Regions from separate parts of the Paenibacillus sp. LPE1-1-1.1 genome, predicted to be linked through region 2. Evidence: riboswitches for the same ligand, from Rfam matches in the RefSeq annotation. Region 2 holds a riboswitch; each other region holds the start of a gene.
What was found. A riboswitch is a leader RNA that binds a small molecule or an ion and turns the genes downstream of it on or off. The one in region 2 is predicted to bind cyclic di-AMP.
Positions count from the first base shown of each region.

Region 1: another riboswitch for cyclic di-AMP. It lies ahead of MRBLPE1_RS09660 (C40 family peptidase); the one in region 2 lies ahead of MRBLPE1_RS03610 (APC family permease).
Region 3: another riboswitch for cyclic di-AMP. It lies ahead of MRBLPE1_RS13325 (hypothetical protein); the one in region 2 lies ahead of MRBLPE1_RS03610 (APC family permease).

Region 1 covers NZ_JBEGHY010000002.1:37,961-48,020, forward strand. Annotated here, with positions in the region: gene MRBLPE1_RS09630 (zf-HC2 domain-containing protein) at 1-323, opposite strand, end outside; gene MRBLPE1_RS09635 (sigma-70 family RNA polymerase sigma factor) at 320-772, opposite strand; gene MRBLPE1_RS09640 (YwhD family protein) at 1,072-1,596, opposite strand; gene MRBLPE1_RS09645 (M1 family metallopeptidase) at 1,703-3,718, shown strand; gene MRBLPE1_RS09650 (hypothetical protein) at 3,746-4,564, shown strand; gene MRBLPE1_RS09655 (hypothetical protein) at 4,693-5,277, shown strand; cyclic di-AMP (ydaO/yuaA leader) riboswitch at 5,691-5,843, shown strand; gene MRBLPE1_RS09660 (C40 family peptidase) at 5,847-6,323, shown strand; gene MRBLPE1_RS09665 (cryptochrome/photolyase family protein) at 6,483-7,826, shown strand; gene MRBLPE1_RS09670 (MFS transporter) at 7,970-9,211, opposite strand; gene MRBLPE1_RS09675 (GNAT family N-acetyltransferase) at 9,336-9,857, shown strand; gene MRBLPE1_RS09680 (EAL domain-containing protein) at 9,860-10,060, opposite strand, start outside.
Region 2 covers NZ_JBEGHY010000001.1:758,412-768,471, reverse strand. Annotated here, with positions in the region: gene MRBLPE1_RS03630 (ABC transporter substrate-binding protein) at 1-1,089, shown strand, start outside; gene MRBLPE1_RS03625 (spore coat protein) at 1,227-1,856, shown strand; gene MRBLPE1_RS03620 (GIY-YIG nuclease family protein) at 1,913-2,986, opposite strand; gene MRBLPE1_RS03615 (VOC family protein) at 3,168-3,578, opposite strand; cyclic di-AMP (ydaO/yuaA leader) riboswitch at 3,861-4,018, shown strand; gene MRBLPE1_RS03610 (APC family permease) at 4,149-5,966, shown strand; gene MRBLPE1_RS03605 (alpha/beta-type small acid-soluble spore protein) at 6,056-6,271, opposite strand; gene MRBLPE1_RS03600 (hypothetical protein) at 6,668-7,393, shown strand; gene MRBLPE1_RS03595 (hypothetical protein) at 7,596-7,862, shown strand; gene MRBLPE1_RS03590 (cyclase family protein) at 8,055-8,672, shown strand; gene MRBLPE1_RS03585 (metal-dependent hydrolase) at 8,747-9,436, shown strand; gene MRBLPE1_RS03580 (TolB family protein) at 9,470-10,060, shown strand, end outside.
Region 3 covers NZ_JBEGHY010000012.1:624,045-634,104, forward strand. Annotated here, with positions in the region: gene MRBLPE1_RS13305 (ATP-binding protein) at 1,041-2,066, shown strand; gene MRBLPE1_RS13310 (ABC transporter permease subunit) at 2,162-2,959, opposite strand; gene MRBLPE1_RS13315 (ABC transporter permease subunit) at 2,975-3,772, opposite strand; gene MRBLPE1_RS13320 (ABC transporter ATP-binding protein) at 3,779-4,663, opposite strand; cyclic di-AMP (ydaO/yuaA leader) riboswitch at 5,223-5,423, shown strand; cyclic di-AMP (ydaO/yuaA leader) riboswitch at 5,514-5,681, shown strand; gene MRBLPE1_RS13325 (hypothetical protein) at 5,850-6,266, shown strand; gene MRBLPE1_RS13330 (APC family permease) at 6,354-8,180, shown strand; gene MRBLPE1_RS13335 (TolB family protein) at 8,308-9,423, opposite strand; gene MRBLPE1_RS13340 (sensor histidine kinase) at 9,520-10,060, opposite strand, start outside.

The DNA.
Region 1 (10,060 bases), on a different contig from region 2:
CGGGGAGGCTTCTCATGCTTGGCCGCTGATAAGCCCGGTGCCTCAGCTTTAGCCTCATGGAGCTCTTGTTCGCTTAGCAGCTGCCCAACAACGCGCTGTTCAAGCAGCGCCATATCGGGAAGAGGTATGCGAGAAGTCTTGCTATCTCCGCCGTATAAGGATGAATGCTCCTCGCCCTCAGACGATGCCATCGCAGCCATAAAGAGACCCAAGCAGAAATCGCAGCCATCCAAATGCCGCTCAACCTCCGCCCGCTCAATCTCTGTCAGGCTGTCGTTTACATATTGATTCATTCGATGCTGCGGTATGTGCTCATTCCTCATTCGAAATCCTCCTTCCGCCAGTGGCGCTTCATCCAGCTTCGTGCCCGGTACAGCCTGGACTCTACGCTTTTACGCTCCAGCCCGGTTTCAGCCGCTATCTGCTCATACGACTTGTCCTCCATATAAAATGCGGTTACGACCTCCCGGTAGTTATCCGGCATTTCTTCCACCCGCTCGCGAACCTGCTGCCGATCAGCCTGCTCGATTGCAACGAGCTCCGCAGCCGGCATGACGGAGTTTTCTTCCTGCATTCTCTCCGACATCGCATCGCTGTCCGCCAACTCCTCCGGACGGCGGGCCCTGCTTCGTTTGAAATCAATCGACCGGTTAACCGCAATCCTTGTAATCCACGTCTTCAGTCCGTCTAAACGGCAATCCGGAAGGGAGCGATAGATTTGCAGCAGCACTTCCTGCGTTACATCCTCCGCATCATGCGGGGAGCGAAGCACGGCAAAGACTGTTCTATATATGTAAGGACCATATGCCTGCACGAAAGGTCCATAATGCTCGGGCCCGCCCTTTTGTACCGCAATGATCCAATCCTCGTCCTGAATGTCGCTCCCCTCCTTCCCAATCTAATAGACGCCGGCCGGTCCATCTTACCCTGCACTAAAAACAAAAAAACTTTCGTGCACGTTCAACTAGCTTCCAAGCACGCAGAAACCCCCGTTATTCATATGGTCTTCCATACGAATGACGGGGGTTCTCATCCCTTATTGGCACATGCGTATGCGCCTGCGCTTCGCTTTTACACGTTCAGCGCTTGCTTAAGCTCTTCCGGCGAACGGTCCCACCACTCCTGGTTATGCTCAACCAGAAGCTTGCGAAGCGCGGCCTTCTCCACCTCGCCAAGCTCCGTTAAGTTATAGCGGCGTTTAATGGAATGATCCAGCTTGTTGACGTGGTCCGCAAGAATTTTCCAGCCGCGGCGCGCCTCGGAATCGATAAGCATCTCGCATGCCGTTGCCCCGGCATAATACGAGCCTTCCTCGTTGCGGTCGACGGCTACCCATACGATCCAGCACTGGCGGCCGTTTGGCGTATCCTCTTTGTTCGGCGTAAACTTAATGCCGCGTTCCACTTTGCTCTTCGCATGCATGGCGCCTACATCGATATAAGCGACGCCATCATCGATAATGACACAGGATACAGAGCTCAAATCAATCGTCCCTGCGCCAAAGCCTTTATGTTGTTTGTTGCTCACTACGTTGAGCGACAGTGATTTCTTTTCCTTCTTTTCCGGTTGAGCCGGCTGTCCTTGTTCTTCCGTCATGCGTATTCACACCTTCCCCAATACAATAATTCCATTTTAGCTAATAATCATCGAAAAGCAAACATATACATGCTGTAGATGCTTGTCAACGGGAGGGAAACGTTCAATGACTCCACGCTATTTCAAACGAATTTTACTCGTAATACTCGCAGTCGTGATGCTCGGTATATCTGTGCAATACGGCTTCGGGAATGCTTGGCAATCCCAATATACTTATGCTTTCGCCCCCGCCGCCAAAGCCAAGCAAGCACCAGCCCCTGCGCCAAAATCGTCCAAGCCGCCAGTCGTGCAGGAACCAAACACGGTCATGACGCCAAAGCCTGTGGAGCTCAGCCAACGAATCGTGGAATACCATATCAGCGTGCATTTAGTTGATGACGCGAAACGGTTAAACGGCGACCAGACCGTGACATGGACCAACCCAGGCAAAAAAACAGTGTCCGAGCTCTACTTCCATCTGTACCCGAATGCCTTTCAGTCCGAGCAATCCACGTTCATGAAGGAGTCCGGCGGCAAGCTCCGTCAGGACAAGGCAACCCTGAACAGCCAAGGCTACATGAAGCTGCTATCCTTGGAAACGCTTGAAGGCGAGAGCCTGCTGCCGCGTCTGCAATACGTGCAGCCCGATGACGGCAACGCCGACGACTTCACCTTGGCCAAAATACGGCTGCCTGAGCCTGTTGCCCCAGGCAAATCCGTCACGCTGCAAATGAGCTATGAGGTGAAGCTGCCCGAGGTTTTTGCAAGAATGGGCTACTCCGGGAATTTCGTCATGGCGGGGCAATGGTTTCCGAAGCTTGCCGTCTACGAGCCGGTTGGAACAAGGGGACGTACCGCCGAAGGGTGGAACGTTCATCAATATCATGGAAATTCTGAATTTTACAGCGACTTCGGCATATACAGCGTAAAGATAAAAGTACCTGAGGCCTATACCGTTGCTGCTACCGGCTTTCAAACCAAGCCCATTGAAATCAAAGACCAGATGAAGATCTACCAATTTTACGCGGATGACGTACATGATTTTGCCTGGTCAGCCTCTCCGGATTTTGTCTATGAAGAGACGGCTTACTCCGATACGGGCATTCCAGGCGTACGGATTAAGCTTTACCTGGATCCGACGCATGCCGCTCTAAAGGACCGTTACATGCATGCCGCCAAATCCGCTCTCTCCAGCTATGCGAAGTGGTACGGCGAGTACCCCTACAGCACGCTGTCGGTCGTTGTGCCTCCGAAAGGGGCAAATGGTGCCGGCGGCATGGAATATCCTACGCTCATTACCGCCTTCGCCGCGGAGAAGGAAAACCCCGGCTACGATCTCGAGCGAACGGTTGTCCATGAGATTGGACATCAATACTGGTACGGGATGGTTGCCTCCAACGAGTTCGAAGAGGCGTGGCTGGACGAGGGCTTTACGTCCTACGCCGAGGATAAAGTCATGGAAACCGCTTATGGTTTAGAGTCGAATTTGCGAATGGAAGCCAGTTATATGACTGACCCTGCGCCGCTCAAGCAGCTGTCATGGACCTACGGCAGCCACTCGCAATACGCGGAAAACGTATATATGCGGGCTAAGCTCGTGCTTGTCGGAATAGAAAACAAAGTCGGCTCCAGAACGATGCAAAAAATCTTGCGCACTTATTTTCAAAAATATAAATTCAAGCACCCGAACACCGCTGACTTTCAGCGTGTTGTCGAGCAGGTAACCAAAGAGAAATGGCATGATTATTTCAGCCAATACGTTTATGACGATCAAATGGCGGATTTCTCTATTGAATCCATCCATGTGCGCCCGGTTACGCAGGATGGAGCCCAGATGTATGAGTCGATTGTGCTCGTCAAAAAGAACGGCGGCAGCAACGGCGACATCAAGGTGCTGATGAAATTTACAGACGGTTCCAAAGTGACGAAGCTGTGGAACGCCGAGGAATCCCATATGCAATACAAGCAGGTGCATTCCGCTCCGCTTGAATGGGCCATTGTCGATCCTAGCTACAGCAATGTGCTCGATAATAAGCTCATTAACAATTATATGCAGGCTCAATTGCCTGAGGAAACGCGGACGAGATGGAGCCTCGGCACAGTCAAGCTGATTGAAGGTCTGCTCGGGTCGCTGAGCTGGTAAGTAACTGCGTTCAAGGAGCGATAAACGATGAAGATACATTTGAAGCAAGGCTGGCAACTCGCGGTTAAACATTTTTACCTCGTTATTTTAATGTTTCTTTACCAGCTGCTATGGGGATTTTTCCTCTACCGTTTCATTGATTCGGTCGTATCCCCGCTGCTGCGAAGATATCCAAGCTCTTATCCGTCCGAAACGGCCGCTCAGCTCTTCCTGACCGAAGCGCAGTTCCAGCTGTTCAAGACCGATATCATCTCGCCGTACGTTTGGACATTCGGAGCCCTTCTCGTTGCACGGATGCTGCTCACGCCCTTGTTTAATGCCGGGCTGTTCTACTCGTTGAACCAAGCCCGCTCCGACGGGGGGACCCGTTTTCTGGAGGGTATCCGCAAAGCGTGGAAACCGGTAGTGCTTCTATACTGGATCGAGGCCGTCCTGTCGCTTGCTCCCGCTTGGTATTTGCTGCCGCGCTCGCTTGACGCCCTGCTGGAGAGCGGCTCCGTACCGGAGCTGCTGCAAGCGGTGCTTCCGGGAGCCGCGCTCTGGCTGCTTTGGGGCACACTGCTCCATCTGTTGTTCCTTGCCATGCAGTTCGGCGCCGCTTCAGGCGAAGGGGTATTCCGGTCCCTCTGGCGGGCGCTCCGAAACTTTATTTCCTACGGCGCCCTGTCATTGGTTATGTGGGGGATTGGCGCTGCTGCGGGACTCGCAGTCACGAGTTTATCCATGTTATGGGCGGGGCTGTTCGCGCTTATCCTGCATCAAGGCTATCATCTCATTCGCACACTCATGAAGGTATGGACGATTGCCGCGCAGTACGATTGCCTGCAAACCAAGCCTCTGCAGTAACCAAAAGCCTTCGGCCCGCAACGACTGCGGAAACGAAGGCTTTTTTTATTTTGCAGACGAGCGCAACTAAATGATGGCATTTTTGTATAAATAGTTAAGAGAACTTGAACAATGGGGGATACACGCAAATGATGCGTAAAAAACTGATTATTATATCGATGGCATTGCTCTTAACTGGCGGTTCAATCGTTGCAGCAGACAAATTATTGCAGAAAGTTACGTTGGTTTACAATAATAAGCAAACCGCAGAAGACGGTCTGCTCGTAGATGATAAGGTGTACATCAATATCCGCTCCTTAAGCGATTCCTTGCAAGCTTTTATCCAGTGGAAGGGCAGCGAGAAGAAGCTTCTCATCCAGAAGCCTAATGTCCATATGTTTCTGATGAATGAGAAAAGAACGATGTTCGGGCAGGTTGAAAAAGGCAGCGTTCAGAAGTTTTTGGTGCAAGCGCAAATCGATAACTTAAACGTCGCGATCACGGAATTCAAGGTCACGCTGGTTGACCCTAACGATAAAGAAACCACCATTGACCGACGCAGTCAGTCGGATGACGATTTTAAGGAATTCGTTGAGAAGGATACTTTCTGGTTCAGTTCGAAGCTTGTCTCCTATGACTTTAAATACGCAGGCAAATACAAGCTGCGTTTTTGGATGGAACAGAAGAACGGCGATCCTCAGCTTATTTCCGAGAAAATCATTACCGCCAAATAATCAAGATGACTTATTTTGGAAAAGGGCCGTTCCCAGGAATGGCTCTTTTTCATTTTATAACGACATAGAAGTCGTTCCTTGTCCAACTAAGCCGTTGCTTTGCTGCACCGCGCTGAACGAGATGAGATTTTTTTAATCTAATGCGAATAAACGGCGAACTACCGCCGTTTAGGGGACTTTAGACTAGCCCGATCGACCCGGCTTCTCAAGGATAAATCGGTATATTTTACACAAAAGTCACATAATTAATGAAATTGAGTCATCACTTTTGGTCAGAAAGAACTACTATCTGCATTTATTTTACACAAAGAACGGTTAAACGCATCAAAATGGCAAAAGGTTACATGAGAATTATTAGAAATTGCAACTAAAGGCAGGAGATCAATGAAAATAATCGAATAATTCTCAAGAGCAATAAAAAACGGCCTAATTCCCTATCGGGAAACGGGGGAACCACTCTGGGTGAATTGATTCCGACGTCTGATTAATTGGCAGCGCCTGAGGAATCATAGGGAACCTTCAACCGAACCCCACAGCTAACCTCGTCGGCATTGGAAGGAGTTTCACAATTGAAAAAGGTTACCGCAATACTCTTGGGTCTCGTTCTCGTACTCGCTTTTCAGGCGGGAAGCGCTTTCGCGGACTCGAAATTAAACGGATTCATCAATGATGTCATTGGTACTCCGTACAAAAGCGGCGGAACATCGTCGAGAGGGTTTGATTGCTCCGGCTTTACGGGCTATGTGTTCGAAAAAATGGGCATCGATCTTCCGCGCACTTCCGGTTCGCAAGCAAAAGCAGGCACGAAGGTCGCTAAATCCGACCTAATTCCGGGAGATCTTGTGTTCTTCGACACAGCCGGCGGCAACAACAGCGCCGTATCCCATGTTGGCATTTACATTGGAGATGGAAAGTTTGCCCACGCTTCCACTAGCAGAGGCGTTGTAACAGACAAACTTAACTCATCCTACTATGAAAACCGTTATGTGACTGCACGTCGTGTCATGGATGCGGATTCTTTCCAAACGTATGCCGACGCCCAATAGAGTAACCTAATCCCTCGCTAAGAGGGTTGCACGGGTAGACTCATCCAGCAAAGCCGCAGTTTTTTGTCCTCTGACGACAAATGACTTGCGGCTTTGCTGTTTCATTTCAAGCAAATTGCGGCGTAGGGTTAGCCGCTTTTGGAGAAGGAGCCATGCCTGATGTATTTGTTTATTCATCGCAAGGATTTGCGCACGGCAGATATGCGAGCCTTTGACTATTTGAGAAAAAAAGATACGCAAGGCATTCATTTGCTTATCATAGATCCCGTTCTTATCGGCGAAGGCCGATTGACCAGTCACAGCGGCAGAAACTTTATGGCGCAAGCCGCATCCTTGCTGCACAGCTACTCCAATGCAGGAAAGGAGCTGCATGTACTGTATGGTGATCCCGCACTCATTACCGAGGCTCTTCTGCAGGCTCATCCGATTGACGAGGTTATCGTCCATTCGGACTACACGCCTTACTCCCGCCAACGGGATGAGCGACTGCAGCAAATGACTCGCCGTTTTGGCCGTCACTGGCTGTCGATAGCAGACGCACCGCTTGCCGACTTGGAAGCATTTCCTGCATTTGCGCGGCGCTCCGAGCCGTATAAGGTATTTACGCCCTTTTACCGCATGTGGAGCAGCTTTATGCGGGAATGCTACAGCAGTGCAAGTGACACGACGATATTAGAGCTAGCTACCCTTCGCCAAATTGACAGCAAAGTCGCTCTTGCGTTCGCGCTGCCAGAGTCCGTTTCTTGCGCGCTCGGCGGCACGAATGTCGAAGGTGCGCCTAAGTCGGTCGCAAGGCTGGACCGATTCGTACGCGAGCGCCTTGCTTCCTATGCAGAAGGGCGCGACGCTTACGCATCGGAGCATACAAGCGGTCTCGCTCGATTCCTAAATACAGGCGCCATCTCGGCCCGTCAAGCTTACGAGTTTACGCAGGGGCTGCCCGGATCGGAGACCTGGGTTCGCCAGCTCGCCTGGCGTGATTTTTATTTGTATCAAGCGATGTATCATGATGATTTTTTCCGTTATGAGCACCTTGCTGATTTGTCTCCGCTCTCGGATACGAATTTCGAAGCATGGGCTTCGGCCGCCACGGGCATCCCAATCATTGATGCGGCCATGACGCAGCTCAACCGCACGGGTGAGCTGCCTAACCGTTTACGTATGGTAACGGCCATGTTCTTAACGAAAAATCTGTTATGTCCTTTTACGCGGGGGGAACAATATTTCCGCCTCCACTTGAGCGATTATGACAATACGCTTAACCGAGGCGGCTGGTTGTGGTGCTCGTCTCTTGGATATGACGCTGCGCCCTATTTCCGCATTATGAATCCGGCGTTGCAATCGCGAACGCATGATCCGAGCGGAAGCTATATCCGGCGTTGGCTTCCTCATTTGGAGCATTTGTCCGATAAGGAAATCCATCTGCCCCAAGGCGGAGCCATCGTCGATTTAAAGGCTTCGCGTGCGCGCGCTATTGAAGTATACAAAGCGATACTGAATTAGCCGCCTCCCATCCCAGAGTTGGACAAGCCTTTTCCATATTTCGTCTGATTACTAACAAATAAACCTCCGCATTGGCTTTGAAACAGCAAATGCGGAGGTTTTTTTTTCGAATGCAAGCGTAAACGGCTACCGCTTTAACGGTTTTAAGCTTTTGAACGCATTCCCTGCGTCTGTTTTCTGCCCAAAACCAGCATAACCGCCAGCAGAAGCAGCATTAATATAACGAGGGCGCTCACATACCATAAGGTTGACTGCACATTGTACCGATCCATAAACCAGCCGGTTACCCGCGGGAATATCGCCCCCCCAAGACCGCCGCATGCCACAAGCAGGCTCGTGGTTCTTTCGGTCATTCCCGGAATAAGCTCATTGGCATATACGAGAGCAATTCCGAAGATACCCGAGAAGAAAAGTCCGCTGAGAGCAACAAGAGCGAGCATCCAGCTGAGCTGCCCCATAACAGCCATCAAAACGAATATAACGGAAGCTCCGGCCGTTGCAATGAACAAGTAGCGGGAATAGCCCATTCGATCGGCAAGCACGCCTGCAAACAGACGGCCGAGCACCATCGTTCCCCAAAATAAGCTGAGGGCAGCTGCAGCGCTGGGCTCGTCTACCCCCGAGCGAACGATAAGAATGGAAGGCAGATAGTTAGAGAAGCTCATTTCCATACCCACGTAAATCATAAAAAATAAGGCCGATAATAATAGGAACGGCAGTGCCTTGCGCGGATAGCCGAAAAAGACGGAAGCTCCGGCAGCACGGGCCGTTACTGTCCCTTCCGGCCCGGCAGCCTCGCCAGGCTCAACAGCCCTGCGAGGCATATAGCCAAGCTGGTCATCCAGTTCCCCGAAGGACATGGTCAGCCACAGCACAAACGTGATGCCGGACATTGCCGCCAATATAGGAAAGGACACCTGCCAGATGCTTTGCTGAATAAGATAAGCCGCTGCGATCGGAATCAGTAACGCGCCGACGCCAAAAAAGGTTTCCAAACGGCTCATTGCTGACGCCTTACCGTTCTTCGCCATGTCAATAACCATAGCCCCGACCACTGCTTCAGTCATTCCAAAGCCAAGTCCGGCAAGCGGAGCGATCGCCAGCATCCACCCCCATGGGAGCAGCAAGCTGTAAACCGCTTCGCTAAGCGTAAGAATACCCATGGCAATGAGAACGGCACCGCGTTTACCAACTCTCGCGGTAATCGACGGCGCCAGAAGGACCCCTATCAAGAAACCGATAAACTGGTTCATAATCCATTGCCCGCCGTCTTTGTAGGTTAAACCGTAATAATCGATAAGCTGCTCCAAAATAGATCCGCCTACGACATGTGCAACCCCAATGACCAGATAGGACAAACAGCCAAGCCAAATTAATTTCTTCATTCTTATGCTTCTCCTTATATACGCACGCTCATCTTGCGCCTGTCTGATATAATAAACCTATTTCAATCCTTATAGCCTTATAGCCTTGAAGCACGGCAGTCCATTCCAGCGGAGGTACCGAACGATGACAAGCAACCAAAGCTCCACCTATTATAATCGAGAAGCATTCGATATGACTATACATCCGCTCGAAGTCGTCCACGCGCTTGAAATATGCGGGTGGAGCTACGAAGCGCCCTATGATTGCTATAATTGGCCGTCTTGGGAACAAATGAAAAAAGACGGAATCGAATTTGGCGATCCCGTCCTTCGCGCGTCTCAATATGCGGCTGTTTTGAATAACCGGCTCGAGCTGATTGGCTTTGCGCAGTTCTTTCCTATAACCGGTGTCACGCGGCTTGGGCTTGGACTCAGGCCTGATCTCTGCAGCCGCGGCTTAGGCCCCGCATTCACAGAACTTATCGTGTCCGAAGCCCAGCGCCGCGCCCCTCTAAACGAAATTGATTTGGAGGTGCTGGCTTGGAATAAGCGCGCCATCCGCGCGTATCAGCAAGCAGGCTTCAGAATTACGGATACCTATTCGCGATCGACCGCTGCGGGCTTCGCAGAATGCCACTGCATGGTCTATGAGTCTAGCTCAAGCTAAAGCTAAAGCCCCTGGGCACCGCCCTCCGTATCCTTTAAATCCATAAATAATATAAGTCCAGGCGCAACCAGCACCGATATAGTCCGAATCCAGGCATGGGAATCCAGGTCAGTATAGGCTCGTGATACGATTACCCGCCTATTTTCATTTAACTGAACCAAATTGGGTACAAAATAAGGGCGCCAGCTCCAATTTGCACCGCG
Region 2 (10,060 bases):
GATCCTGCGTTCTTGAACGCAACAAGAATTGACGGGAAAATATATGCCGTTCCGAGCATCAGGGATTTGGCTGCGGACTATGGCATTACGATGCGCAAGGATTTAGTTGATAAATATGACATCGATACGGCTGCGATAAAATCGCTGGATGATCTGGACGCTGTATTTAAAACGATTAAAGATAATGAGCCGGGTATCATTCCGACAGTCAAGTACGGTATCTCTATTCTGGATATTTTTGTAGGCAGCTTCTTTGATACCTTAGGTGATGGATTTGGCGTACTGCCAGGTCATGATAACAGCCTCAAGGTCGTGAACATGTATGAGACGCCGGAATATGCGGAAATGTTGAATACGGTCAGAAGGTGGTATGAAGCAGGCTACATTGCCAAGGATGCCGCTACAAGCACCGAGACGCAATACAATTTGGTTAAATCCGGCAAAGCCTTCTCGTTTATCTCTCATATGAAGCCCGGCATAGAGACCCAAGAATCGAGAACGACTGGCAAAGAGATGGTGTCAGTACACTTCAGACCTGCAGTTACTGCGACGTCTAACATTACATCCATTATGTGGAGCGTCGCAAGAAATTCGAAGGATCCGGAGAGAGCGATGATGCTGCTTAACATGATGTACACCGATAAAGATTTCATTAATCTGCTGGATTACGGGATCGAAGAAAAACATTACGTGAAGGTGTCCGACAATGTCATCGATTACCCGCAAGGGGTGGATGCAACGAATTCCGGCTATAATCTGCAAATGGGATGGATGTTCGGGAATCAGTCCCTGTCCCACATTTGGAACGGGGATGACCCGGAGCTGTGGAATCAGCTGGCGGATTTTAACAGAAACGCTATTAAATCGAAAGCGCTGGGCTTCACCTTTAATGCCGACGCCGTCAAAACGGAAATCGCGGCGGTGACGAACGTTCAGAATCAATATAAAATTGCTTTGGAAACAGGAACCGTCGATCCCGCGGCTAAGCTGCCTGAATTTATTAAACAGCAAAAAACAGCGGGTATTGACAAGATCATCGCAGAGAAGCAAAAACAGCTGGACGAATGGGCTGCAGCTAACAAGAAGTAAAGGAACGACTGACCCCTTGTTATGACGTAGAGTCATAACAGGGGATTTTTCATGATTTGTACCGGCAGGATGAATAAGTTTCCTTTAAATTATTGATATTAAAGAAGTTAATCAATCAATAACAAAGGAGACTTAACATGCAGCAGCAAACGCAAAGCAACACAAATTTACAAGGTACAGGTATGCAGGCATTCAATCATGGAGGTCACGAGCTCTTTGATATGCATGAAGTATTGTCCTGTTCAATCGGCATGTTGGATCAATTTATGATCTTTAGGCAGTATGTACAAGATGTCGAATTGCTGGACATATTGGATCGTCAATACAACTTTGCCCTTTCCCAATACAATCTGACAGCGGAATGTTTTGCCACAGGCCAAAAGCCAAGCCAAGAAACGTCAACGTATATGATTAAAGAAATAATCGAGCCCCTCTACGGTTTACAAGCGACTCAGCCGAAAAAGCCCAATCAATCACTGGCGGATGTAAAAGACGCAGGCATCAGCGGATATATGATTGGACTAGTGAAATCCCATGCTTCACTCTTGGCAATGGCCGCGGTTGAAGTTACGAATCCAGTCGTACGCCGGGTGTTGGCTTCGCAAGTGCAAAACTTTGTTGAAATGGCCTATGAATTATTTATGTATCAAAATAAACGTGCCTATTACCAAGTGCCGCAATTGGCAGCCAATGATATGCAAATTATGATTAACGCGTTCGTACCGGCAAACGGAATGCCGCAAATGCCGGCAAATACGGTCCATTAAATGGGCATATAAGAAAAGGCCGCCCTTTGGCGGCCTTTTTTTAATCCCGGGATGAACTAAAGCCGGTTGAATCGGTACTCATAATTGTTTTTGCATAACTGCAGAAGGTCATATTTTAACCCCCGCTTGGGCTCGGTGAGGATAAACTGCTTTTCTCCTCTTTTTTTTAAGGATGCATATACCTTTTTTCGGTCGCAGATGCGACTCGCTATGATTTCATCAGGCTTCGCCTCGGCATATCTGGTGATCATAAATTGGTCGCCGGCAGCAGCATCGTTCGGTTTTTCGAGCTCAAACATCTGAAAGTCGCTAAGCATGCCTGCTTGGACTTTTGCAACCAGCGCATGGGAGCTGCCGAAGTAGATGACATCCTGATCGATAACGGCTTCCCTGTCTACAATTTGTTTGTCTGCTGCTTGCTCCAAATTTCGGATACTGATGAGCATTTGCTGTGCTTTTTCAAATTCCATTTTTGACGCATAAGTCTCCATCCGGTCATACAACGTTTCAATCAGGCCTTTGCCTCGATGGGCGAGCAGCTCCGAGGCTTGGCGAACGTTATTCAAATAACTCTGCTTCGATATTTTGCCTTCGCACACGCCGCTGCATTTCCCGATATGGTAAAGCAGGCAGACTTGCTTGGGCATGGTTTTACAGGTTCGAAGACCGTAATGCTCCGTTACAAATTCAAGCAGCGCATCACGGAACCGGGCGTTTTTGAAGGGACCCAAACGGTGCATTTCCTCTGGTTCAGCGATTTTCCGATGACGGCTGCGGTTCCGGTAATACACATCCAATCGCGGAAGCTCGTCAGCTGTCAGCTGCAGATAGGCATAACCGCTGTTATCTTTTTTTAATGCCCGGTTAAAGGGAGGTTTATGGATTTTTATCAAATTATTTTCGAGGAGCAAGCTCTCCGCTTCATTATTGACAAGCACGACTTCAATGGACGCTATTTCCTGTACGAGCTGCTTGATTCTGCGATGGGTATGGTTTTTCGTAAAGTAGGAACGCAGCCGACTTCGCAGGTTTTTGGATTTTCCGACGTAAAGGATGCTGCCTTCTTCATTTTTCATCAGATAGCAGCCGGGGCTTGACGGGTATTCAGCTGCTTTGAACAAGAATGGCATCCAGCATCATCCTCCTTATCAAAATGGTATTTAAATATTTCATCCGACACTATTCGACATCCGTGTGAATAATTCCTTGTTTTGATAATAGGAGAAATAGACGAAGCAAAGAGGAGGCAGCCCTCAGCAAAGGGCCGTCTCCTCTTGATGTGATGAAAAAGCTTATCCTTATTCGGATGGGTTAGGCTTGGCTTACGGCTGCCTCGGTGGTAATCATCCAGCGTATGCCGAATTTGTCTTCGATTTGTCCGAATAGAGAGCCCCAGAAAGCAGGCTCCAAAGGCTGATGGATTTGACCGCCGACCGCTAATTGATTAAAGGCTTGCCGTGCTTCTTCTTCCGAAGCGAATTCAAGGTTCAAATGAACGGCGTTACCGCTCTGGACAGGTTCAAACACGGAGTCTGACATAAAGAAATTGACGCCTGCGGCATTGAAACAGAGGTGAATGATTTTGTCTTTGAGCTCCTCACGTGCGTCGGGAAGCTGGCCATGCGTCATAATGGAATTGATTTCTCCTCCAAGTGCCTGCATGTAAAATTCGGATTGTGCTCTTGCGTCCTCGGAAATGATGTAGGTCGTGTATTTTGCCATTCTAAAACATCCTCTCTTATTGGGTTGTAACGATAATCCAATCGTAACATATAAAACGTGATGCAGTTTCTTATGGATTGCTATGATTCACCAATGATTTTCTCATAATCCAAAGAGATCGTAAGCATACAAACGATATGCAAAGAATGCATAGGATGTAATCGGTTAAATGATTCCGCATGACTCGAAATTTAATCAATTTAGACCTTTATGATTGTTTACAATGCCGGAGGAGAGGAGTAAGATTCAAAACGTAATCTATTGCCGTATTATTTCATGTAATATCCTTAATCGCTGAGTTCTGAAAAAGAAGCGGGGGAACCATCGAGCAAGATCATGCGATCTTGTCTCAGGGGTGAATCACTTGGCCATGCCAAGCGTAGGGCGACTTTTGCGCCCGAATCCGTCAGCTAACCTCGTAAGCGTCCAAAAGAGGAATTTATCACGAACGAACCGAGCTATTTGGGTAAAGCCGTGGGAAAGTCCTTACTTTCCTGCGGCTTTTTTTTGTGTTCCATGCGGCAGTTAGCTTGTTATTTTATTTCATGGGTTGGAAAAGGGGAAGTTATGATGGTCAGCAGATTTAAACGGTTGTTAATCGGTCGTCCGATGAAAAGCTCGGAAATTGAAGGCGAAAAGCTTAGCAAGCTTAAGGCGCTTGCCGTGTTATCATCCGATGCTTTATCTTCGGTCGCATACGGGACGGAGCAAATTTTAATTGTGCTGATGGTTGCCGGCTTTACGGCGGTTTGGTACTCTATTCCGATCTCCATCGCTGTACTCGGTCTTTTATTGGTGCTGATTTTATCATATCGCCAAACGATTTTCTCTTACCCTACCGGCGGCGGCGCTTATATTGTCGCGAAGGATAATCTCGGCGTTTCTACAGGTTTGTTAGCAGGCGGCTCGCTGCTTGTCGATTATATTCTGACGGTTGCGGTCAGCACTTCCGCGGGTACGGATGCCATTACGTCCGCTTTTCCGTCGCTGCATGATCACCGGGTCCTTATCGCATTAGTGATGATCGCGCTTCTGACCCTTATTAATTTGCGGGGAATCACGGAGTCGGCTTCCGTGCTGGCCATGCCGGTCTACTTGTTTGTGATTGCTATCTTTATCCTGATTATATCCGGTATAATCAAATATTTGGCAGGCGGCGTACCGGGAGCAGCGCCTGAGATGGGTGCCGCGGTTTCGAACATAAGCTTATTCCTTTTATTGAAGGCTTTCAGCTCAGGCTGCTCGGCGCTTACGGGCGTAGAGGCGATGTCCAATGCGATTCCGAACTTTAAGCAGCCGGCCGAGCGCAATGCGGCAGCTACGCTAATCATGATGGGGACGATTCTAGGCGCAATGTTTATCGGCATAAGCCTCCTTGCTTATTGGTACGGTATTATACCGAATGAGAAAGAAACCGTGGTATCGCAAATTGCGAATGCGACATTTGGCAGAGGCGTCATTTATTATGTGATTCAAGGCGTAACGGCGCTCATTTTATTTCTGGCGGCCAATACGGCTTATGCGGCATTTCCGCTGCTTGCCTTCATGCTGGCGAAAGATAAATATATGCCGAATATGTTCATGGCGCGGGGCGACCGTTTGGGCTTTTCTAACGGCATCATTATTCTGGGCGTTTTATCCGCGTTATTGGTTATCGCCTTTCACGGCAATACCGAAAATTTAATTCCGCTATATGCAGTGGGGGTATTTATTCCGTTTACGCTTTCCCAGCTGGGCATGATGGTACGCTGGGTGAAGCTGAAGCCTGCCGGTTGGCTCTCGCGTTTCATCATTAATACAATCGGGATGCTGACGACGCTGGCGATTACCTTAATTTTTATTTTCACGAAGTTTAGCCATGTTTGGATGGTATTTATCTTCCTGCCGCTCGTTATTTTATTGTTTTATGGGATTCACCGCCATTACCGCAACATGGCAGACGAACTGCGGATTAATATGGCGATAGATAAACCGGTTATTAAAGGGAGCACGATCGTGGTTCCCATTGCGGGCATAACGCGTGTCGTCAATCATTCCCTAAGCTATGCCAAATCGTTGACGGATAATGTCGTTGCCGTGTATGTTGGATTTGATGACGAGGATATCGAGCGAATGGAAAAGAAGTGGGAAGAATGGAACCCCGGCGTCCGGCTCATCGTTCTCCGTTCCAGCTATCGGAGCATCATTAGGCCTTTAATGCGGTTCATTGATACGATTGAATGGAAAACGGCAGAAACGGATCATATTACGGTTCTCATCCCGCAGTTTATTACGAAGCATTGGTGGCATTATTTACTGCACAACCAAACGAGCTTAATGCTCCGCGCTTATTTATTTACGCAAAAGGACGTAGTCATCGCAACCGTGCCATACCACCTGCAAAAATAGGATCCGCACAATGCTGCCGTTTAGCTGCAGGATCGATACGTTTATAAATGAAAAGCCCTCCTGCAAAAGGAGGGCTTTTCGTCGGCTGATTAGAAGTTACGCCCACCTAATTGTTGTTCCGCGATTTGAACCAGCTTTTTCGTGATGTATCCGCCGATTGATCCAGCGTCGCGCGTGGATAGATTACCATTGTATCCATCTTGCGAGAACGAAACGCCAAGCTGCTGCGCAGCCTCGGTTTTCAATTGATCAAGGGCTACTCTTGCTTGCGGTACAACCAATGTATTCGATTTTCTTCTGCTCATTACAATCACTCCTTCATGGGATGTGAGGTTATTATGTGGTGTGAATTGTAAATGTATACAGAGATACGGTCAGAATTTTCAATTTTTTTTCGAAATGTTTCAAGACATCGGAAATGGAAGAAAAACCCTGACTTTTACGAAAGGAGAAAAGAATGATGCAAGGTGAAAATGTCTACCTGCTGCCGATGGCAGAGTGCCGAACCTTGGATATTGGATGGAACGAGGAGTGAATAGCAGGGATTATATGACAGAAAGGAGGACCATTAACGGTTATTTTCATTCCATAAGGAAAAGAAATCCTTTTTTAGGACTTAAGCCTGTTTCGAAAACCGCATACCGCGTTTATTATCCTAATAGAATGAACTAATATAACCAGATAAGGGGAAGTGATTGTCGATGAAGAAAATGGTCATGACGATGTTCAGTTTAGCGTTGGTATTTGTTCTAGCAGCAGCCGCAGGGGGGACGTCGAAGGTTGAAGCAGCTACAAAAAAAGAGTATCTTGAAATTTCCAAGAACGTTCTGTACTTCGGAGAAGTGAAAGACGGTAAGCCGCATGGAAAAGGAACAATGACCTGGTATCAAACGAAGTCCTATGCGGGTGATTGGGTTAACGGCAAACGGAACGGCTTAGGTAAATATGTCGCTAATTCCACTAGTGATCGCAAAGAAACAAAGATTACATATGACGGCGCTTGGAAAAATGACCAAAAGGTTGGAAATGGCGCTCTGTACACGAGAGTAACAGACTTTGACGGTGAAGTGGAGTACCACAAAATTCAGTTCGGTACTTTCGCCGACGACCGATTTGCAGCAGGCTATTCCGTCGCCCATAGTGAAAAGGATCCGGTATACAGCTTTAACTATAAGGATGCTAATCTGAACCTTCAAATCATGGGCACGAATGTGAATATGAAGGATGCTTGGAAAAACGGGAAATTTACGACCATTCAATACATGAAAGGCGACGTCGCGAAGCACTATGCCGTGAAATTTAACGAAAACCCTTCATTGGTAAAACAAAACAAAGCAACGCTTGAGTTTTTGAAAAAACTTCAAACTCAAATCAATCCGCATTTAGTCAAATTTGAGGCTTTGGCGAAGCGCGTGCCGCTGGCTTAATCCGAAGCGGCAAACGCAAGCAGATGACTCCGTTAACAACGGGGTCATCTTTTTTATTCCCAACTTCCTGAGCTGTCAAGTACCATGGAAAAATGGTACTTGGTGGATGCAATTGAGTTGTGTATAGTTGAATGAAACGAAGTCGTTCAACGAAAGCAATCAAACCGTCGATTCAAGGTTAGCGGGAAGGTGAAGAAAAGCCGTGAAGCAAATAACGATGACGAATCGAGAGCTTTTAAGGAAAGCGGCAGTATTAAGACAGCATGAAGCATACGCCTATCAGGCGGCCTATTACTTGCTTGAAGACGAGGCGCTGGCTGCCCGTGCGGCATCGGATACGCTGGCGGCTTTGCTGCGGGATGAATCCTTTTTTTCATTGTACCCGGAACTGCAGAAGCAGCAGGTCAAACGTATGGCCATCAAGCACTCCTTGCAAACCAAAGCATCCGTATTACAACCTTCGCCGTAATTCACTCCCTTCTGACCGAGTACCGGAAAACACCAAACCTCCGCCAAATTTTTTTCATTCTTCTGCTGTTTCTTATACCTTTCATTATTTTGGCAAGCATGGCTTTTGTGCTATATTTGGATTGGAAGCGAAAATAGTTAAAGAAAGCCAAATGGCTTAGCGTTTTTGGCGGAAGGAAGGGGCAGCAGCGGTGTGATCATTGATCTGACGCATACGATAAAGACGGGGATGCCCGTTTACCCCGGCGATGAAGAGACCCGGTTGGAGCATTCCCGGCAATTTGGCAAGGATGGCTACAATAATCATCAGCTGTCCGTTAATATGCATGCGGGCACTCATATCGATGGTCCCATGCATTTATTAGACGTTGTGGAGTACATCAGTGAAATATCGGCAGAAAACTTTGTCGGCGACGGCGTGCTGCTCGATGTAAGCGGAGCAGCCGAGGTTGCTTATAAGGCCGAGTATGAAGACATCATTAGAGAATCTCAAATCGTCATCCTGCACACGGGGCATGGCGAGCGTTATGGCCAGCCGGAGTATTTTACCGATTATCCCATTTTAACAGCGGAATTTGTTCAACTTCTTATTCGGAAAAAGGTTAAGATGGTTGGTTTAGACACACCTTCACCGGATCATTATCCCTTTGACATCCATAAAAGCTTATTTCGCAATCACATTTACATTATTGAAAACTTGAAAAATGTAAAACGTTTACTCGGTGTTAAAGCATTCGAAGTTATTGCGCTTCCGCTCCGTATTCAAGCGGATTCTTCGGTCGCAAGGGTTATAGCCAGAGTAACGGAGTAAGCTTGGTAATACGACGTCGCAAGTGGGTAATGACGCAGTGACGGACATCATATAAATTGGAGGAAAATGCGATTATGGAAATTATTTACCACGGGCACTCCTGTATTCAAATGATTGAAGGCGATAAATCACTTATTATTGATCCCTTTCTTCGAGGTAATGCCTTAGCAGTGACGAAGGCGGAAGAAATTAAAACGGATGCAGTCCTGCTGACGCATGCGCATATGGACCATATTTTGGACGCCGACCTGATCGCCAAAAATAATGATGCGCCAGTCGTTGCGATTGCAGAGCTGGCGGCATTTATGTCTTGGAAGGGCGTCAAGACCATCGATATGAATATCGGCGGTACGGTGGATTTAGGATTCGCCAAGGCCAAAATGGTACAGGCCTTCCATTCTTCGGGCATTGTGCTGGCGGAAGAAAAAACCGTGATTTACGGCGGCATGCCAGCCGGTTTTATTGTGAACATGGCGGGAATAAATGTCCTTCATGCGGGAGACACCGCTTTGTTCAGCGATATGAAAATGATCGGTGACCGGCATGCGATTGATGTAGCGTTCATTCCAATCGGTGACCATTATACGATGGGAGTGGAGGATGCGCTGCAAGCAGCGGAGTGGTATAACGCGAAGCTGACCGTTCCCGTTCATTACAATACGTTTCCCGTTATCCGCCAGGAAGCTGAAAGCTTTGTTCAGCAGCTTCAAAGCAAAGGGATGAACGGGTTGGTACTGAGCCCGGGAGAGAAAGTAACGTTATAATCAGCATTTTGGGCATTGCGTAGGATGAGCATAATGAACATGCGTTCATACGATGAAAAGGGTGGTATACGAATGGGACTCGTTAGCCTTTTGGAAACGGTAAATGTAAATACAGGAGAACGTACGGTCTTGGCCGAATTCGATTATTTAATTGAAGCGCCGAATTGGACGAAAGACAATAACTATCTGATTTATAACAGCAAAGGCCTTATTTATAAATTTGACCTCGCAACCCGCGAAAGCAACCCAATTGAAACGGGATACGTCAACCAAAACAACAATGACCATGTGCTTTCACCTGACAATAAACGATTGGCGGTCAGTCATCATACCAAGGAGGATGGCCAATCACGCATTTACGTGCTTTCGCTTACCGGAGGTCAACCGGTCCTGGTTACCCCGATGGCTCCTAGCTATTTGCATGGCTGGTCGCCTGACGGCGCCGTACTCTCCTACTGCGCAGAGAGAAAAGGCGAGTATAACATTTATACGATTCCTGAAGGCGGCGGGATGGAGACACAGCTTACGGATACTCCAGGCCTTGATGATGGACCCGAATACTCGCCAGACGGCCGCCATATTTGGTTTAATTCGACGAGAACGGGCTTGATGCAAATATGGCGG
Region 3 (10,060 bases), on a different contig from region 2:
TAATACCATTTAACAATTGCGTCTGAATGAACGTAATAGGCACAGCTTGAGAAAGATGAAACAGGATGAATAGCGATTTTCCGTTATAGTTAATGGGTGGCTTCATATGGAGTAAGCTAAAAACAAAGAGGGAAGCCGCCTCTTTGTTTTTTTTCGTTGAAGAAGTCGTCAAAGTATTACTCCGAAGGTCGACAAAGCGTTAGTATCACCGGTGATGTTCGATTACGATGATAATAGGAATTATTATCTCGTAAAAAGGGGCCGAAAGAATAATGTTAATCCAATCAGTGAGCCGGCTTGAGAAGCGGGTGCTCATGAGTGTTTATCATGAGTTTTAAAGCGAAGAAGTAATACCGTAGCGCCACCCTGATAAGGTGGCGCTTTTGTATGTGCGCCACGCATGGCGACTAACTAGGTGGTGAAAGTCCGATGTAGGGGCCTATAGTTACCAAGTGGTTGGGGGTGAAAGTGGGTAATACCTACTATTGTCACACGTTGGACGTACTAATGTCATAAGAAATACGATGATTTGTCACCGAAATGCCCCCCGTAATTATACTGAAAGCCTGTATTTACGGGGGTTCGTTACCCATAAGGGCCCAGCCTCATCCGCTAAACGTCCACACCTTGGACAGGTATAACGAAGGAATGTAAGGGCAGTGACCCATTGAGAATTGGGAGGGTGAACCTCCAAGGGAATGTGGAGTATAACGATAGTTTAGGTTCATTGGATCCCCTGTAATCATAGTTAGGGAGAATTCGATAGATCCCGTAGAGAACGAATTAAAAAATCATGGGGAAGATGTGGAAGGTAAATCTAAGGCTCAAGTACTCCTGGAAGAATAGCCGTATACTAAAGGAGTTAAACCGTCAATACAAGGCTGCCGGCACATATGGCGGTCTTTCGTCACGTTAACGGGTAGTTTAATAAGTGTAGCTACTATCTTTATTAAAGAATGATTTTGCTGTAATATAGTGAATATTCATACAAATAAAATCCTAGGGTGATACCTATTCCGAACCAGTTCTTTTCAAATCACATGAATAAAATGCAACTTTATGATGCGTTATTTAACCAAACATCTGACTGTGTTGCAGTTCTTGATTTACAAGGCCGCCTTTTGGCAGTAAACAAGAAATTTGAGGAATTACATCGGTGGAAACATGAGGAAATTGTTGGGGAAATCATTCCTATGATTCCTGAGGAATCTCGGGAGGGAATTTTCCAAATGTTACAGCGAATAGTTCATGGGGAAGAAATATCTGGTATCGACATTATTATGTTACGTAAAGACGGTAGTTCTTTCTTTGCAAATGTATCTGTCTTTCCTTTGAAAAATGAAATGGGTGAGATTATTGCCTTTGTCGGAATTGGAAGGGATATTTCGGAAAATAAAAAAGCACAAGAGATTCTTCGGAAATCAGAAATGCTATCCGTTGTGGGTGAACTTGCGGCAGGTATAGCACATGAAATACGGAATCCTTTGACCGCTATTAAAGGTTTTATGCAATTATTGAAAGAAAGAAACACAAATTATGTAGATATTATGTTGGTTGAAATTGAACGAATTAATAGTATTGTAAATGAGTTTATGAGCTTGGCAAAACCCCATAATATTAATTTTGTGAGAATAAATTTGAACAAACTCATTGAGGATGTTGTATTATTTATGCGACCTCAAGCTCATTTGCATGGAGTGGCAATGGTAGTTGATTTTACCGTTGACATTAATGAATTCAAATGTGAGCCTAACCAACTTAAACAATTATTTATAAACATTATAAAAAATGCTATTGAAGCAATGCCAAATGGCGGCGTTGTTACCTTATTTGTAAATCGTAATGGTGATGGAAATGTTACTATTAAAGTAACTGATGAAGGACTAGGAATACCAGAGGATGGTTTAGCTAGATTGGGAGAACCATTTTATTCAGGGAAAGAGAATGGAACTGGCTTAGGTATAGTTATATGTCACCGTATCGTTGAGGCACACAAAGGGACATTGTCATTCAAAAGCAAATTACAGCAAGGTACTACGGTAGAAATTAATTTTCCAAACGTTTGAAATTACTATTGCAATATGGATAGGATGCTCATGGTGACGCAATGGAATCCAACCCGCCCCGGCAAACAAATCTGGAACGGGTTGGATTCATGAAATTACAACCTTAAATCCCTTTTTTTGAAACATATAAAGGTTACTACGGTTAATGCGACAATCAGTACCACTGACAATATAATGAAGACTGCCTCTAAGCCTCCGCCATACATCACATTCTTCGCTTCGAAATATTTAAACGGGGAAAGGTATTTCAGGTTTTCGAATTGATCATTTAAGTCGATTGCTATTGATAATATATAGGTGATCAATAGAATCCCTGTAGAAAGGGAAGCAGCCTTCTTCGGATTTTTATTGACGGCCGCCGTCGCTGATCCGATGACCAAAAACAAGACCTGCAAAATAAACATTCCCGCCATTGTGATTGCGATATCGCCAGTTACGGATTCGCCTTTGCTGTATTTCGAGACCAGGGAGATGGAGGTGATCAGCGAAACGAGGTTAAAGATCACGAGATTTGCAAGTGAAGCCATGAATTTTGATAAAATCACTTTGTTTCTTGAAACGGGTTTGACGAACAAAAACTCCGCCGTTTTATCCCGTTCTTCCTTAGCGATAATATTAGCGCCAAGCATCGTGGCATGAATCGTTCCCATTAAAACCAAATAGACGAAGATAACGCCGTAATATCCGCTTGCCTTCGATAGATCGAGTGTTCCGATCCCCATGATGGCTTGCAAAGATTTAGGCATGCTCTCCATTAAATCGTTCATCGATTGGCCAGAGGACGATAACCCGGCATATTTGCCCATGCTGGAGGCAATTAAGAATAGGATGCCGATACTCCAGAAAATGAGAGATTTCTTGTATGCTTTCATTTCGATCCAAAATATATTCATTCGATTTCCTCCCCACTAAACCGCGTGGATATCCTTCCTGATGTAAACGATATAGCTAATAACCAGTGAAACTACGACGATTCCTGCTCCAGCAAGCACGAAAGAGGTGTCATAGCTGGAAGTTCTTGAGATATCAGCTGTGTCGAAATATTTAAAGGGAGATAAATACCTTTTCGCTTCATCGTCGCTTGTCGATACGAGCATGCCGACGATGAAAAAGGCGAACACGGTTCCAAGAGACACAGTCAATACGGATTTTATTTTCCGAGCGATGACCGAAATAACAATGCCCAAGGCAAGAAAAATAAGCTGAACAAAAAACAGCGTAACGGAAATCATGAAAAAAGTTTTAGTACTGTACTCTTCCGTTTTCATCTGGGACAACATGATGCCGGCTGCCGCTAAAAAAACCACATTCGTAGCAACTAACGAAGTCAATGCCGCCAAAATCTTGGCCGTTAATATCGTGGTTCGCGTTACAGGCTTTGTCATAAGAAAATCCGCCGTTTTGTCTCGTATTTCCTTGGAAATGATGGACGTACCTATATTCATTCCTTGAATGGCCCCGCAAAGTGACAAATAGAGAAAGATATAAGAATAGAAGCCCAGCACCGAACCAAGGTTCTCCACTTCAAGACCGATCGCTTTCCGAACAGCCTCCGGATAACCTTCCAATAGCTTTTTAAAAGAATCGATATCTCCTGCAATAGAAGGATACATGGACATGAACAAGACGAGCAGGGCTACCAATGAAACGGACCAAATCAACGTTGATTTTTTATAAAAGTTTAATTCATGGAGAAAAATATTCATCGCTGGTCAGACCTCCTTTTCGTAGTAGTGCATAAAGATCTCCTCGAGGTCCGGTTCTTCAATCCATAGGTTTGCGATTTCGACGTCGGCTATCTTTTTCATGACGGTATTAATATCGCCTCTGAATAAGAAGCTTACCGAATGATCCGCCACGTTAAGATTATCCACGCCGGCTATGTTGAAGAAATCCTGCTCCGCTGTTTTCTTCGTTTCGATTTTGAATTTTTTATAATTGTTTTCTTTTAACGTGCTGATCTTTTCGACCGTGACGATTTTGCCTTCCTTTATGATGGCGACCCGATCGCACAAACGCTGAACCTCGCTCAAAATATGGGATGAAAACAAGATGGTGGCTCCCTTTTTATTCTCTTCCAAAAGCAGATCGAAGAATCTTTGCTGCATTAACGGATCAAGGCCGCTGGTCGGTTCATCGAGTATGATTAATTTAGGTTCATGCAGCAGTCCTTGGACAATCCCTACTTTCTTTTTGTTGCCGAGCGATAAGTCGTCGATTTTCTTCTTTAAATCAAGATCCATGATCTCTGCCAGTTCTTTGATTCTTTTGCTGCAATCCTTTTTGTAAAAGCTTGCCGAGTATTTTAAGAGGTCGATCACCTTCATATTGTCATAATAGAAAACCTCCGAAGGCAAATAACCTACTTGCTTGGCAATTTCGGGTGCAAACTCGATGCAGTCCTTGCCGAAGATTTCGGCCTTGCCGCTTGTCGGGTAAATCAGGGACAATAAAGTTCTGATCGTCGTCGATTTCCCAGCTCCGTTCGGACCGATAAACCCGAAAATTTCACCTTCTTCTACATGAAAGCTGACATTTGTGATTCCTCTTGCATTCCCGTAGGTTTTGGTCAAGTTGCTGATTTTTAAGACATCCATGGTAAAACCTCCTCGTAGTATGATCGGGTAAGGAGAAAGCAGTGGTTTTTAGAATAAAGATACGTAAGCGACAGCTCTTTCTAGAAGAACGGATTCTTCAGATTGGTACTCTAGGCAATTAGGAGAGGTTGGCTGAATGCCTATTCGCTTAGCTGATAATTGTTTGCCTTAGTCGGCTTGCCGTCAATAGTAAACCTGCAGCCATCTTTTGTAAAACAAAGGTTTATGGGGATTTGACGCCATATCGTCATTTACGAAGTAATACGATTATTTCATGTGTTAAAAAAGGTTTATTCTTCGAAAATCACGCTGATTCTCACTCATTCTCTTATTTAAAGAAATCAGATGATTTGATTAATATTTCAGTATATAGGCCTTTGTCATTATTTTTGAAAACCAGAGATAAACGTAGAAATAGTGAGGTAAACCGAGATAGGAATTAATGAAAGCGTTAACATAACTCTTTATTGTCTGTAATAACTTGATTTGGCCTGTACGGCCTCTTTACAGCAGGTGTAGCGAGGAGTAAGATTCGATACAGGAATTACAAATTAGTGCAATTGACTGATCGCTGAGTTTCCGTGAATGCGGAAAACGGGGGAACCAAATGTTAGGCAGTGCGCATGTTCGATGTGAGAGTCGGATGGTTGCATTGCAGGGGTGAATCATTGATCTGGCACCATGGATGCCGGACAAAGTAGGGCGACTCTCACCGCCCGAATCCGTCAGCTAACCTCGTAAGCGTGGATTGAGAGAGGAATGATGAAGCTTGTGATCGATTAATTTCGACCGCAGAGCCATTTGCCTCTGCGGTTTTTTGCTGTCCAAAACAGGGGCAGCTGGTAAGAAAGGATCTAAAACGCTGAGTCCTGCAGCAGCAGGAGCGGGGGAACCAACGAGCGTTCGTGTGCAAATACGAATCGTCTCACGGGGTGAATCACTTGGTCTTTGCCAAGCGTAGGGCGACTCTCACGCCCGAATCCGACAGCTAACCACGTAAGCGTACTCGGGAGAGGCAACAACCATCGCGCTGCCTGCGGCTTTTTAGTGCAAAACGAGCTTTACCGTCAAATTTCGGTCTAAGCCGTTTTTGCCTGCTGCGGGTCAAGAAGCCGCGGGGAAAGTTCCTCTTTTCCTAAGGCTTCTTTTTTGTTGCCTTTTTTTCAAAATTTGGAGGCGAACCACTTTGGAAAATGAGCATATTATTGTCGCCGGCCTAAGCGAATCCGGCAAATCATTCATAAAAATTTTGGAGTTTTACGAGCTGCCTTTTATGGTGCTGACCAACAGTAAGCAAGAGGAGAGGCAACTCCGAAGCCAAGGATTTTTTAATGTGCACTACATTAATACGAATAACAGAAAAAGTTGGAATATTCCGTTTGTATTCATTCGCGAGGTTTATATTTTTGAGAGCAGTTTCGCGCTGAGCTGCCGTTTTGTACAGTGCTGTAGGGCCTGGACGTCGAAGTCCATTTATGTGATTACGCAGCAATGGAATCCGCGGGCCATTTACAAAGGTCTTGGAGCGGATCATATCGTGTATTCACAAAACGGCGAGGTTGGTTTTTTATTAAACAGAAGCAGGAAACCTCATAATAATTGATTGAGGGAGGTTCTTACCTGTGTTTCATTTTATTTTTAGGGTAATTTAAAGTACAGGTAATTTAAAAACAAAAAATGTGGAGTGAAACTGATGCTTTCTTTAAAAAGATTTTTAATCGGTCGACCTTTAAAATCAAATGAATTAGGCGAGCAGAAACTTAATAAAACGAAAGCTCTTGCCATTCTTTCTTCAGATGCTTTATCTTCAGTGGCCTATGGTCCTGAGCAAATTTTGATCGTTTTAATTACAGTTAGTGCCGCAGCGTTTTGGTATTCGGTACCAATCGCAATTGGAGTATTAATTTTATTATTAGCACTTATTTTATCTTATAGGCAAATTATCTTTGCATATCCGCATGGCGGTGGCGCATATGTGGTGTCCAAAGAAAATCTAGGCAAGTACCCCGGGTTAGTAGCCGGAGGCTCCTTGTTGGTTGATTATATTTTAACCGTGGCAGTTAGCGTATCCGCCGGAACGGACGCTATAACTTCCGCTTTTCCTAGCTTGCATGAACATACGGTTATCATTGCTGTGATATTTGTCATTTTCATAACCATCCTGAACTTACGGGGGGTAACCGAGTCCGCTTCTATTTTAGCTTATCCGGTCTATTTGTTTGTTTTGGCATTGTTCATTCTAATAGGAGCAGGCCTATACAACATAATAACCGGTCATGTTTCTCCCGAATTACATTCTTCAATCGGTACACCAGTAGCAGGTATAAGCTTATTTTTGCTCTTAAAAGCATTTGCTTCAGGCAGTTCTGCATTAACAGGAGTAGAGGCCATTTCGAATGCCATCCCGAACTTTAAAAGCCCATCTCCTAATAACGCTGCTAAAACATTAATGGCGATGGGAATCTTGCTTGCTTTGTTATTTTCGGGAATCGTTTATTTAGCTTATTATTACGGGATAACACCTAACCTCGAGGTAACCGTAGTCTCCCAAATCGCCGAACAGACCTTTGGGCGAAATTTTATGTACTTCTTCATTCAAGGAACAACGGCGTTGATTCTTATCCTAGCCGCTAACACGGGATATTCGGCTTTTCCTTTGCTTGCCGTAAATCTTGCCAATGATAAGTTCATACCTAGGATGTTTACGGTTAGAGGGGACCGGCTTGGCTATTCCAACGGCATTATCATGCTAGGTATTTTGTCCATCATCTTAATTATTGTGTTTAAAGCTCAAACCGAACACTTAATCCCGCTTTATGCTGTCGGTGTTTTTATTCCCTTTACTCTGTCGCAGACTGGAATGATCATAAAATGGATTCGTCAAAAGCCCAAAGGATGGATTTCAAAGCTGATCATTAACGCAACAGGGGCTCTTATTAGCTTTATCGTCACCATCATGTTTTTCTTAACAAAATTCGTTCAAGTTTGGCCGGTCTTAGTATTTTTACCCCTAATCATTTATTCCTTTCATCGAATTAGAAAGCATTATGAAGCGGTAGCCGACCAATTAAGAACTACAACTTGTGAGCCAGCTGTTCCGATTGAGGGGAATATAATCATTCTTCCTGTAGCAGGTATGACACATGTAGTGGAGAATTCGTTAAACTATGCCAAATCGCTCTCAGCCCACCAGATCATTGCGGTTCACATTCCATTTGAAAGAGAAGATGAAGCGACGTTTGAAGAAAAATGGAGCAAGTGGCAACCTGACGTGAGACTGGTAACTCTTCATTCTCCTTATAGAAGCATCATTCAGCCACTGACTAAATTTATTGATACCGTTCAACGCAAGGCGAGTGAATCAAATTACCAAGTTACAGTTGTTATTCCACAGTTCATTCCAAAGAAAGGTTGGCATAACATCCTACATAACCAATCCAGTTTACTGATTCGTGCACACTTGCTGTATCGGAGAAATGTGATTATCACTACTGTTCCGTACCATTTAAAAAAATGATCGTCTTATTAACCTAACGAGTAACGATACTGGAAAGAAGCAGATTGCATCGGCAATCTGCTTCTTCATTGAAGTAACGGAACTGGTAACAATAATTGAATAGATAAAGAGCATTTTGCTAGTCTTTTTATTTTTGTAACGAGTACTTTAAATGGACAATATTGCTGTTATATTGGTTGCCATTCCATTCCGTATATACCAGCGCTTTGCCGGAAGGGCTCCAAGAGGTCGCTGCATTTTCGACATCTACCGCTATCTGGGTGGACTTGCCGGATAACATATCGTAGAGATAAAGCCCTTTGACGGGTATTCCGTTTACATCGGCCTTCTGGCTATATGCAATCATCCGCTGATCCAGCGACCATGATACCCCGCCAAGCTCTGTACCTTCTGCAATCGTTTTTTGATTTCCTCCATTTGCGTCGCAAAGAATCATAACATTTTTGGAGCCGTTTGATTGCAAAACCAGTAGTTGATTCCCATCCGGCGAGGGGACTACACCGTATACATGATCAAAATTCAAACTTGTCTTTTCCTTAGTAGCCAGGTTCAGCACCATTAAGGACTCATTGGAATTGGTATTGTAATAAACCTTATCCTTCATTCTTTCAACGATAAACAAAGCTTCCTCATTTAAACCGGCGAGTGGAGCGATGTTCCCTGATATGCTTGCCGTATAAGCGCCTCCGCTGTAAGCTGCGCCAATAATCGTTTCTTCATCAGCCCATTTGGCACTGACGGCCCCCCCAATAGGATTGCCAATGATATCGAATGAATCCAACGTATCCAGGTTCAACACATGATAGACAGGATCACCTAAATCGTATTCATGATACAGCAAATGCTTTTTATCAGGTGATAAGGCCACGCCTCCCAAAAACACATTATCCTGTTCTTTTAGCAGCTCGTATTGTTTGGTATTTAGATTGTACACATACAAGCTTCTAGGATAGGAATCGGACAATTCTTCCAGCTTCATTTTGTCTAGCGACGTGTTTTCTTTTGATACGATGACGGTTTCCTCATCCAGCCAGTCCGAAATCTCGACATTATCATAACGCTCTATTTTTTCCACGGATACACCAGGCTCGCCAGCTTCCTTACCGGCATCATCAATGACCGTAATCGTTTCCCCGGGCTCTTTGATGATCACCCTGTCAGCATCCTCTTCTGAACTGCAGGCTGTAGTGAATACAAGCAGCGCTATAGCTAACCCCATAATAATCATTTTTGTTTTCTTCATCATGATCGCCTCCTCGATACCTACAATATCAAGAAATTGTTCCAAAAATACAAACGAATGTTTCCAACATGTAAACAAAAGCATCGAAAATGTTAATTATTTTCTCGTGTTCGTGATTCCATATGCTGGAAAAGTAATTCTGAATACGGTTCCTGCCAAATCTGTGTTCACAAGAGCTATGGAACCTCCTTGGGATTCCGCATACTTTTTAGCAAGTGAAAGTCCAAGTCCTGCGCCGCCGTTTTCCCGGGATCTGTTTTTATCAACGGTGTAGAAAGGCTCAAAAATCTTGTGCACCAGATCTTCCGGGATGCCAATGCCCGTATCGGCAATTTCAATGATAACCTGACCATTCTTCCATTCATTTTTTACAAAAATATGGCCCCTTGCTTTGTTATATTTAATGGCATTATCCATGAGATTGACAAACACAATGGTCATGCAGTCTTTGTCAGCTTCCACATAAGCTTCAGTTAATTCTGTCTCCAGTTGTATGCCAAACTTATCCATTTTACCTTTCAGGCTGTTCATCACCATTTGGATAGCATGCTGTACATCGACCTTTTCCTTGCTAAATTCAAAATCATATTTTTCCAGAGAAGCCAACTGTAAAACCTTTTCAACCATTTCATAAAGC